Regions from separate parts of the Ruegeria sp. YKSD179 genome, predicted to be linked through region 3. Evidence: riboswitches for the same ligand, from Rfam matches in the RefSeq annotation. Region 3 holds a riboswitch; each other region holds the start of a gene.
What was found. A riboswitch is a leader RNA that binds a small molecule or an ion and turns the genes downstream of it on or off. The one in region 3 is predicted to bind cobalamin.
Positions count from the first base shown of each region.

Region 1: linked by a shared signal. The riboswitch ahead of AC2FNE_RS09150 (DUF1636 family protein) and the one ahead of AC2FNE_RS17210 (hypothetical protein) in region 3 are both predicted to bind cobalamin.
Region 2: linked by a shared signal. The riboswitch ahead of AC2FNE_RS17520 (metal ABC transporter ATP-binding protein) and the one ahead of AC2FNE_RS17210 (hypothetical protein) in region 3 are both predicted to bind cobalamin.

Region 1 is NZ_JBXWRL010000012.1:70,854-74,130, reverse strand. Features, by position in the region: gene AC2FNE_RS09160 (class I SAM-dependent methyltransferase) at 1-317, opposite strand, end outside; gene AC2FNE_RS09155 (NAD(P)-dependent oxidoreductase) at 473-1,432, opposite strand; cobalamin riboswitch at 1,580-1,787, shown strand; gene AC2FNE_RS09150 (DUF1636 family protein) at 1,872-2,255, shown strand; gene cobW (cobalamin biosynthesis protein CobW) at 2,259-3,277, shown strand, end outside.
Region 2 is NZ_JBXWRL010000041.1:9,415-12,691, reverse strand. Features, by position in the region: gene AC2FNE_RS17525 (SLC13 family permease) at 1-844, opposite strand, end outside; cobalamin riboswitch at 1,084-1,293, shown strand; gene AC2FNE_RS17520 (metal ABC transporter ATP-binding protein) at 1,641-2,399, shown strand; gene AC2FNE_RS17515 (metal ABC transporter permease) at 2,392-3,277, shown strand, end outside.
Region 3 is NZ_JBXWRL010000039.1:46,735-50,011, reverse strand. Features, by position in the region: gene AC2FNE_RS17220 (DNA polymerase III subunit gamma/tau) at 1-527, opposite strand, end outside; gene AC2FNE_RS17215 (protein-tyrosine phosphatase family protein) at 698-1,201, shown strand; gene AC2FNE_RS17210 (hypothetical protein) at 1,204-1,710, opposite strand; cobalamin riboswitch at 1,702-1,921, opposite strand; gene rsgA (ribosome small subunit-dependent GTPase A) at 2,164-3,192, opposite strand.

The DNA.
Region 1 (3,277 bases), on a different contig from region 3:
CCGGGCACGCGAACATTGATATATTCGTCGACGTCCAGACTTAGAATCCAATCCGAAGCAAGATAACTGGAGTGACTTCTGGCCTTTGAAAAAGCAACAGTCTGCGGTTTCTCCTTGGGACCGACCGGATTACGTTCGTGATGGACCCAACCCAATTCCTGCATCCGCTCGGCAATCGCATCAGTTCCATCGTCGCAGTCGTTCGTAAAGATCAGAATATCATCAAAGCCTATCGATCGGTTGTATGCCACCCAATCGATCATGAAAGGCCCTTCATTCTTCATCGTTGTCACGATGAGAAATGTTTCATCCGTCATTCTTTGCTCTCTTGCCTGTACCACCCACGGATTATTGATTTTGTGTTTAAATTACAGCTTGGTTTTTGTCCAATCTGGATGGTGGTTGGCGGAATTAGCGCGGTGATCCGAATTGGCCCATGCCCCCGACCTTGCTTAAGATCGCTCGAGGTTGGTTACCCAGCTGCTCCTCGGTTGGCTGGGATCACCTCATAACCCGGCTCTTCTGGTTCATCGTCTTCCATCTCGGCGGGAAAACCGGGTGCTCGGATGTCCAATCCAGTCGCTTCCTCCAGTCGCCGTATGATATTGGGTGATAATTCCCTGTCGCCGTAACGCGCTATGCCGTCTTCGAAAATTTTTATCATCAGCGGGTTTATCTCAAGCGGAACGCCCGCGCGATCGGCAACGTCCTGAAACAGGCCAATGTCTTTTTTAACCAAATCCATCGTGAACGAGATATCACGGGAACCGTTCAAAATGACCTGACTTTCGGTTTCATGAACAAAAGATGTGCCCGACGAAATCTTGATTGCCTCATAGGTCGTGTTCAGGTCCATCCCAGCAGCTTTCGCAGTAACCAATGCCTCGGCGCATGTTATCAGGTTCGCCGTAGCGAGGTAGTTGGTAAGAACTTTCAATACAGAGGCCGACCCCAGCTCTCCAGTGTGCAGCACACGTCTACCCATTGTCGTTAGGAAGGGCAAAATCAGATCGAACGTACCTCGGTCGCAACCTGCAAAGATAGAAATGTTACCCGTGGCTGCTCGGTGGCATCCGCCAGAAACCGGACAGTCGACGGCAGATCCTCCTCGGTCGATAACCTGGGCCCCAAGCCGTTTGACCTCGGCCTCGTCGGTTGTGGACATCTCCATCCAAATTTTACCGTTTCCGACCTCAGGCAACATCATTTGCATTACCGCGTCTGATGCTGCAGGTGACGGCAAGCAAGTAATCACTGCGTCGCAATCACGCATCATCTGTGCCGGATCTTTTGCAGCCTTGGCTCCTTTGGCAACGAAGTCGCTGACAAGATCCGAATTCAGGTCATGCACGGTCAGATCGATGCCGTTGCGCAGCAGCGACCCCGAGAGTTTTCCGCCCACATTTCCAAGACCGATGAAACCAACTTTCATAAAGCGTCACTCCATGCTCGCACTCTTGCGGACATGCCAGCACGAGACAGTGGCGCACGTCGTGCCGCCCACCGACGCTGGCAGGTCGTTTTTAACCCCCCAATGCAATCCAGTGAAGCGACTCGCTTGACAAGGCGCCTGCAGGTGCCGCATGTCCGATCCGTTGGTGTCTGCAACAGCAGATGAAAAGGGAATGCGTCAGCGGGTTAAACCGTCAAACGCAGCCGCCCCCGCGACCGTGACCGGAGAGGGTGCCCAATGCCACTGGCCCGAATGGCCGGGAAGGCGGGACACCTGCCAGAGGCCTCCTCTGACATCCGTAAGCCGGGAGACCTGCCAGCGCCCGAAATCCAGACCGGACGGGGTGTTCCGGTGTCGGGACCATTGCGAACAGCGTGGCCCGCATGAGACCCCGTCCCCCACGTACCGCAGAAGGGGGATGAGAGAAGTGACAGAAACCGCACCAGTCGAACTGCTGGTTTGCACGACTTGTCGGCGCGGGCTTCCCATCGAGGATGACACCCAACGCCCCGGAACAGTGCTCCATCGGGCTTTAAAGCAGGCCGACTTGCCTTCTGGCGTAACACTAAAGGCGGTCGAGTGCCTTTCAAATTGTAATCAGGGGTGTTCCATCGTCCTGCGTGGTGGACCGACACGTTGGACCTTTGTCTATGAGAACCTGAACGAAATTGATCATATTGAGACGATTGTCGATGGCGCCACCAAGTACCTCGCCACAGGTGACGGCTTGGTCAAATGGCGTGAACGTCCTGAACATTTCCGCAAAAACTGTGCGGCCCGCATTCCACCGATTGGAGCCTGACAAATGAGCAACCTAGAAAAACTTCCCGTTACTGTGATCACTGGCTTTTTGGGTTCAGGCAAGACCACACTGGTCCGCCATCTGATGCAGAACCCTCAGGGTAAGCGTCTGGCTGTTGTGGTGAACGAGTTTGGCGATGTGGGTGTCGACGGTGACATTCTGAAATCATGCGCCATTCCGGATTGTCCAGCCGAAAACATTATGGAACTGGCCAATGGCTGTATTTGCTGCACTGTGGCCGACGACTTCATCCCGACTATCGAAGCGCTGATGGCGCTCGAGCCGCGCCCCGATCATATCCTGATTGAAACCTCAGGGCTGGCATTGCCCAAGCCATTGCTAAAGGCGTTTGACTGGCCGGATATCCGGTCAAAAATTACCGTTGACGGGGTAATTGCATTGGCGGATGCCGAAGCAGTTGCTGCAGGTCGGTTTGCGCCAAATGTCGAAGCCGTGGATGCCCAGCGCATGGCAGACGACTCGATTGACCATGAAACGCCACTGTCCGAGGTGTTTGAGGATCAGATTTCGTGCGCCGACATTATCCTGCTAACCAAACCTGATCTGGCCGGTCCCGAAGGCGTAGCCAAGGCGCGCGCGATCATCGCAGCCGAAGCCCCGCGCTCCCTGCCTGTTGTCGAGGTTGCCGAAGGTGCAGTAGATGTGCGCGTGGTCCTTGGTCTCGAAGCCGCAGCCGAAGATGATATGGATGCCCGTCCATCGCATCATGACGGTCACGATGATCACGAACACGATGATTTTGAAAGCATTATCGTCGATCTTCCTGAACAGAGCGATCCAGCAGATCTGGTCGCAAGGATAGAACATCTGGCCAATGAGTTGAATATCCTTCGCGTCAAAGGTTATGCGGCCGTCACCGGCAAACCTATGCGTTTGTTGGTTCAGGCAGTCGGATCGCGCGTGCGTCACCAATTTGACCGCCCGTGGAAACCTGACGAAGATCGCCGATCCCGTTTGGTGGTTATCGGAGAACATGACGACATCAAGGAAGCAGAAATTCG
Region 2 (3,277 bases), on a different contig from region 3:
CTTGCACCATAGATGTTTTACCACGGTAAAAAGTCGAAATGATGTAAAGATGGTTTTCGTGGTTTATGTCAGCAAGGATTTGGCCAACCAAAGGACTGTTTGCTGGAACGATGACTTCGAAAACGTCTGCTTTCAGACCATACACACGTTGTAAGTATTCCTGTGTGCCTTGTCCTGTTCCAGTATTATCCGAGCCGGTATCGTCAGGTAAAACCCAGCGGCCCAACAGCATAAAATAAAAAATTCCCGTCAGGATCAGTACGGCACCGACCGGCGTCACTGAAAACAAGCCAAACGGTTGCATTTTCTGATCGTCCGGCAATCCTTCGTTTGCGGTAAGGATCAAGTCGTTCAACAGGATAAGCGGCGAAGAACCCACCATTGTCATGGTGCCACCCAATATTGCGCAGAATCCCATGGGCATTAGCAAGCGGGACAAAGCGATGCCGGATCTGGACGAGATGCGGCTGACCACCGGCAGGAACAACGCCGCGGCACCAACGTTCTGCATAAATGACGAAATGACCCCTACAGTGCCGGACACGATCGGCAGAACCCGGCTTTCAGACGTGCCGCCGTATTTCAATATGACAGACGCGACCCGGTTCATAATACCTGTCTTGTCTAATCCAGCGCCCACAATCATGACTGCGATAATTGAGATCACGGCGTTTGATGCAAACCCATCAAAAAGGTGCGGAACGTTTGCAAGATTCTCCAACCCGGGCGCATAGCTAAGGAGGCCGATCAGAACGAGGACCAATATAGCGGAGAGGTCAATTCGTACTACTTCCGAAACAAACAGGAAAACGGTGAAGGCCAGCAGAGCACATACCACCCCCATTTCAAAAGAAAACGTCAATTGTTCCACTAAAACCACCCGGATAACGAATTTGGAGGGTTAGAAGAAAGTTAAGGCACTAGCTGTCATTTTGTCATTACCTTTCACAAAAAAGCAAAAATCTGGAAAAAGTTTCAGATCGCCCACAGTATAAAAATGACAGATTTACGGGGTAAACCGATCGAAATCTTTAACGTGGCCATTCGAAGAAACTTTAGGCCTTGGCGAATCAAACCAATTCGTGTTCTGTCGCCCGGATGGTTCCCGACCGCATTTGTCGGTTTGGGATAAAAGGGAACACGGTGCGGGCCCGCTTATGTGTCCAAATCCGAGACTGCCCCCGCAACTGTAGGCGGTGAGCAACCCGAGATCGTCCACTGGGCTTGGCCTGGGAAGGATCGGGAAAGCGATGACCCGTAAGTCAGGAGACCTGCCATCATAAGTGGAATCAACCTGGGCGGGGTGACCCAGAGGGGGGCTAAGATGTTCACAGCGGTTAATGCCGTCCAAAGAGCTGAATTTGTTTCACCTGTCCAATCGACAGCTGAAAAGCGTGCTTGCATTTCAAACCCACTTTTTAGAACACGCGAGACCGAGCGGTTACTTTCTATGTCCTCGTCGAAAGGCGCATTTCGGTCTACCTTTTCAGAATGGTTCAATGACTAATGCGGCGCGTGAAAGAACTTAAATCTGACGGGGCCAAGAGCCGCTGCCTCACCGAATTCAGCGTTGTGAACTTGATCATAGGCGCGTTGTTATTTTCGGCCATGCTTTGGTCCGCGATTTTCGCGGTGCTTTGATGTCTACAGTCCTGCAACTCCGAAATCTTTCGCTCGGCTACCGCGATCTGACTCTGTTTCGCCGTCTATCAATGGATATCGAATGTGGCACGACGCTGGCTGTTCTGGGTTCCAACGGATCGGGTAAAAGTACCTTTGTCAAAATGCTACTTGGTTTGATGGAACCACTGTCTGGAAACCTTAAGTGGCCCATGGGTAAACCGCGTGAAATCGGTTATTTGGCGCAGATGACGGAATTCGATCGGCGGTTTCCCTTGCGTGTTCGCGATCTTGCGGCAATGGGATCTTGGCGCGGATTTGGCCTTCGCTCAGGGTTGAACAACGCGTCCCGGGTTCGGGTGGAAACTGCGCTGGACGAGGTCGGTGTACTCGACATCGCGGATCGACCTCTGCACATGCTATCCGGAGGCCAGCTTCAGCGAACCCTGTTCGCGCGTGTGATCATGCAGGACGCGCCGCTGATACTGTTGGACGAACCATTTGCAGCGGTCGACCAAAGCACCGAGGCTCATTTGCTTTGGATAATCCGTCGATGGCAAGAAGAAGGGCGCGCTGTGGTATTGGTCGTTCACGATCTCTCATCTGTGCTGGACCATTGTAGCCACGCGCTGCTGCTGGGTAGGCAAGAGGCAACACACGGCACAGTAAACGATGTACTTACGCCTGACCGTTTAGTCGCTCAGGGCTATCTCTCGGAAAGTCAGGCATCTTGGATGTTCCGTAGTGCGCCTTCGATAGTGGAGCCCGCGAATGCTTGATCTTTTGACTGAGATGTGGAGCTTCACCTTTATGCGTCGTGCATTTGTTGCGACAACGGTTCTATCCGCATCGGTTGCCCCGGTTGGTGCATTTCTTGTACTGCGGCGCCTGTCGCTTGCTGGCGAAGCGATGGCTCATGCAATCACTCCGGGAATTGTAATTGGTTTCGTGACAACTGGCCTTTCAGTTATGTCACTGCTGATCGGCGGTCTAATCGCAGGTGTTGGCGTTGCTATTTTGACAGCTTTTTTGGCACGCAGAACGATACTACGCAGCGACGCTAGTCTTGCCTCACTTTACCTTATCGCACTGGCGGTCGGAATTTTCATATTGTCCGCGGCCGGTTCTGCTGTTCCTTTAAAAAGTTTTCTCTTTGGTTCAATTCTGGGTATCGACGATGCATCTTTGATACTCGTCGGCGGAGTGGCGACCGTGACTTTGATTTCCTTCGCCATTCTTTTGCGCCCGCTTATCGTAAGCACATGTGATCCTGTTTTCTTTGAGGCGCGGACACGGCGACCTTGGTTGACCGAGCAGGGGTTCATGTTGCTTTTGGTCCTGAACCTGCTGGCAGCATTCAAAACTCTGGGTACATTAATGGCCGTTGGCCTGATGATTCTGCCTGCTACAGCAGCCCGTTATTGGGCCAACACAATCACAGGGCAACTGGTTCTGGGATTTGTTTTCGCCCTGTCCAGTTGCTGGATCGGGCTGACATTGTCCTATTTGTTTCCGGAAACCCCGTCAGGCCCGGCAATAGTCCTGGTTTCAGGCTGTTTTTTCTTGGTGTCAGCCGTATTTGGTCCACTCGGTTTTGGGAGACAAATGCGCAAATCGGCAGTTTCCAAAGAAGTTCCTCTGGCGCAAATTCAACACG
Region 3 (3,277 bases):
GTCACCGGGACCTTTCGGATTTCCGTCGTGGCAAAGATGAATTTCACATGCTCGGGCGGTTCTTCCAGAGTCTTGAGCAGCGCGTTAAAAGCGCTGGTCGACAGCATGTGAACTTCGTCGATTATATAAATCTTATAGCGCGCGCTCGCTGCGCGGTAACGTACGCTGTCGATGATTTCTCGGATATCGTTCACACCCGTGCGGCTGGCGGCATCCATCTCCATGACGTCAACATGGCGGCCTTCCATTATCGCTATGCAATGTTCGCATTGACCGCATGGTTCAGTCGTTGGTCCGCCTTCGCCGTCAGGGCCGATACAGTTCATGCCCTTGGCTATTATTCTGGCTGTTGTCGTCTTACCGGTGCCTCGAATACCGGTCATGATAAAAGCCTGCGCGATCCTGTCTGCTGCAAACGCGTTCTTTAGCGTCCGAACCATAGCGTCCTGCCCCACCAGATCGGCAAAGGTTTCGGGACGATATTTTCGGGCGAGAACCTGATAGGCGGGGCTGGGCGTGTCGGTCATGTCTGCTTTCGCGGATTCGTATTCAGACCGCAGCGTAGAGGCCCCTGTCGTCCGCGTCCACAGCGGGTAAGCAGGATTTTGTTTTGGAAACTGCGCTGGCAGAGTTAAAATCACCGAGTCTGATGTCACGCGTAAGACTTACTGGGTAACGTTTCGGGGGGAACGGCAAGATGTCTCAAATGGTGATTCATGCGTTGCAAGTGGGCGGTGGCACACTTGCGCTAACCTCAATGCCTGGGCGGAATGGTGATTATTCCGGTGATCTTGAGATGATTTCCGGCTGGCGTCCGGGTCTTGTGATCTCGATGGCGACTGAAGTTGAGATGATCATGGACGGCGCTCGCGACTTTGGACGCGACGTACAAAGCCGCGCCAGCCGTTGGGTTCACCTTCCGGTCGAGGATTTTGGGGCACCATCGGCGGAAATCCGCAAACGCTGGGGTGTTGCCAGCGCATCAGCGCGGCAAGCGCTCTCCGGCGGTGGTCGCGTCTTGGTTCATTGCCGCGGCGGGTGCGGTCGTTCGGGAATGGTCGTACTCCGATTAATGGTCGAATGCGGCGAAAATCCCGATACGGCGCTGACGCGATTAAGGGCCCTTCGCCCCTGTGCGGTTGAGACTGATGACCAAATGCATTGGGCGACAGCGCCGGCTGTCGTTTTCGCGGCGCAATAGCCCTAGAGGATCGCACAGTAATCTGGTTCAGCCACATCTATTTCAGATATCGTTAGCGCCTGGAGCATGGCGCATGGGGGATTGTATGTCGCACTAGATGGCAGGATACCAAAATCTGTCCCAAACATTAGCTCGGCAAAGGTATCTAACAGATCCATTTGGGTGTCAGTTTCCACTCCGCAATAAAGGCGCACTTCGTCCACCCGTGCACGAAACTTTGCGGTGCATCCGTTTTTGCAATACGCCAGTTCAACGCTGCCTTCGATTTCGATATCGCGCGTTGCACTCCGTCCCGAGGCTAAGATGGATTTAGCCAGCTCACGGCCCGTGCGTGCCATCGCAGGGCACGCGGTGCCCGTGCGATGGCAAATCGTGGCCGTAAATCGATGTGTTTTCGTGTTCCAGATCATGATGTGCCCTCCGCACATTGGACGATGGGCTTTGTTCGGGAAGACCCGCGTATCACGGTCTGACCCCAACCGGACGCCCCGCCCGAGTTTCGGTTTCATTTTTTGATGGCAGGTCTCCTGACTTGCGGGTCGTCGCTTTGCCGACCTTCCCAGCCTGTTGGCCAGTGGTATTTCGGCATCGCTTTCCGCTTACAGTTGCGGGGGCAGTCTCGGACTTGAACCATTCCGGTATCCCAGGAAGGTCGCACCGTGTTCCCTTTTAATCCCGTCCTCAATCGAGGGCAGGGAAACCATCAGCCAACGGCTAATGGCCAAACCACACCCAAGTCAAGCTTGCTGTATTCTGGAGTGTGAGCTTAAGGCTCAAACTCAGGGAGAAAAACGCAAGGTAAATCCAAACATAGGGTTTTATCGGTTCACTCAGTTGGAACCTTTAGACTTCGGATTACGATAGGTCGAACACCTAGTGGTCGTTGCATATGGAAATGCAGCTGTTTGTCCCCGGATGATACCGGCATGAATATTGGGCGCCGGTTGCGCGGCGCCCAAATTTTAAATCCGCTTTTGTGCCTTCTTGTCCAGCATAACGGACCTTACCATTTTGCCGAATGCCTTGTCTCGAGCGCGGGCTTGCGCGACGGATTCTGAATTGTGCAATTCCTCACGTCGCAACTTGCGCCAACGATCAAGCCGTGCGGCATCCAATTCTCCCGCGGTGATAGCTGCCTGAATGGCGCAACCGGGTTCTGACAAATGTTGGCAATCAGAAAATCGGCACGCTCTCGCGAGGTCGATAACCTCCGAAAACACTTCATCTACACCCTCTTCGGCATTGAGCAACCGCAATGCCCGCATTCCAGGTGTATCGATAAGCCATCCGCCGTTTCGCATCTTGATAAGGGCGCGCGAGGTCGTTGTGTGCCGTCCTCGCGCATCATCTTCGCGGATACCAGCCGTTGTGTTGGACTGACCGGTCATCCCGTTTGCCAGCGTCGTCTTTCCAACGCCCGAGGACCCGACCAGAGCGCCAGTCTGACCCGTTGGGCACCATGACAGAAGATGTTGGATATCAGCCGCATCCAGCGCATTTACACTCAAGACAGTTATGAATGGAGCCAGGCTTTCAGCACGCGAACTATAGTCTGCTACGTCCTTGCAGGTATCGGCCTTGGTTAAGACAATCACAGGATAACATCCCGCCTGATGTGCCAGCGCCAGATATCGTTCGAGCCGAGGCAGGTTGAAATCAGCGTTGCAAGAGCTGACGATGAACAAGACGTCGACATTTGCTGCAATTAACTGTGACTTGGCATTTGTACCAGCTGCACGTCTTTGAAGCAGGCTGCGACGTTCCAACAAACGCTGAATGCGACCATGTTCATCGGCCAGTACCCAGTCGCCGACAGCAAAATCTCCGGTCGACTGATTTGGGGTCGTTAAAGGCACCTCGCCCTCAGGCGATAGGCCTATAAGGCGATCTCGATGAACCGCTGAAATACGATATGGATTCAGTGAGGCATCAACCGCGTGTTGTGCGGCAAAATGAGAGGACCATCCAAGGTCCGAAAGTGAAAAAACCATTGTTCTGCCTGTTTTCAGGTCAAAAGGCCAAGGGATGGCGAACGCGCATCCTCAGGTCGTGTGTTCAGGCAATGATCAGTTTGTG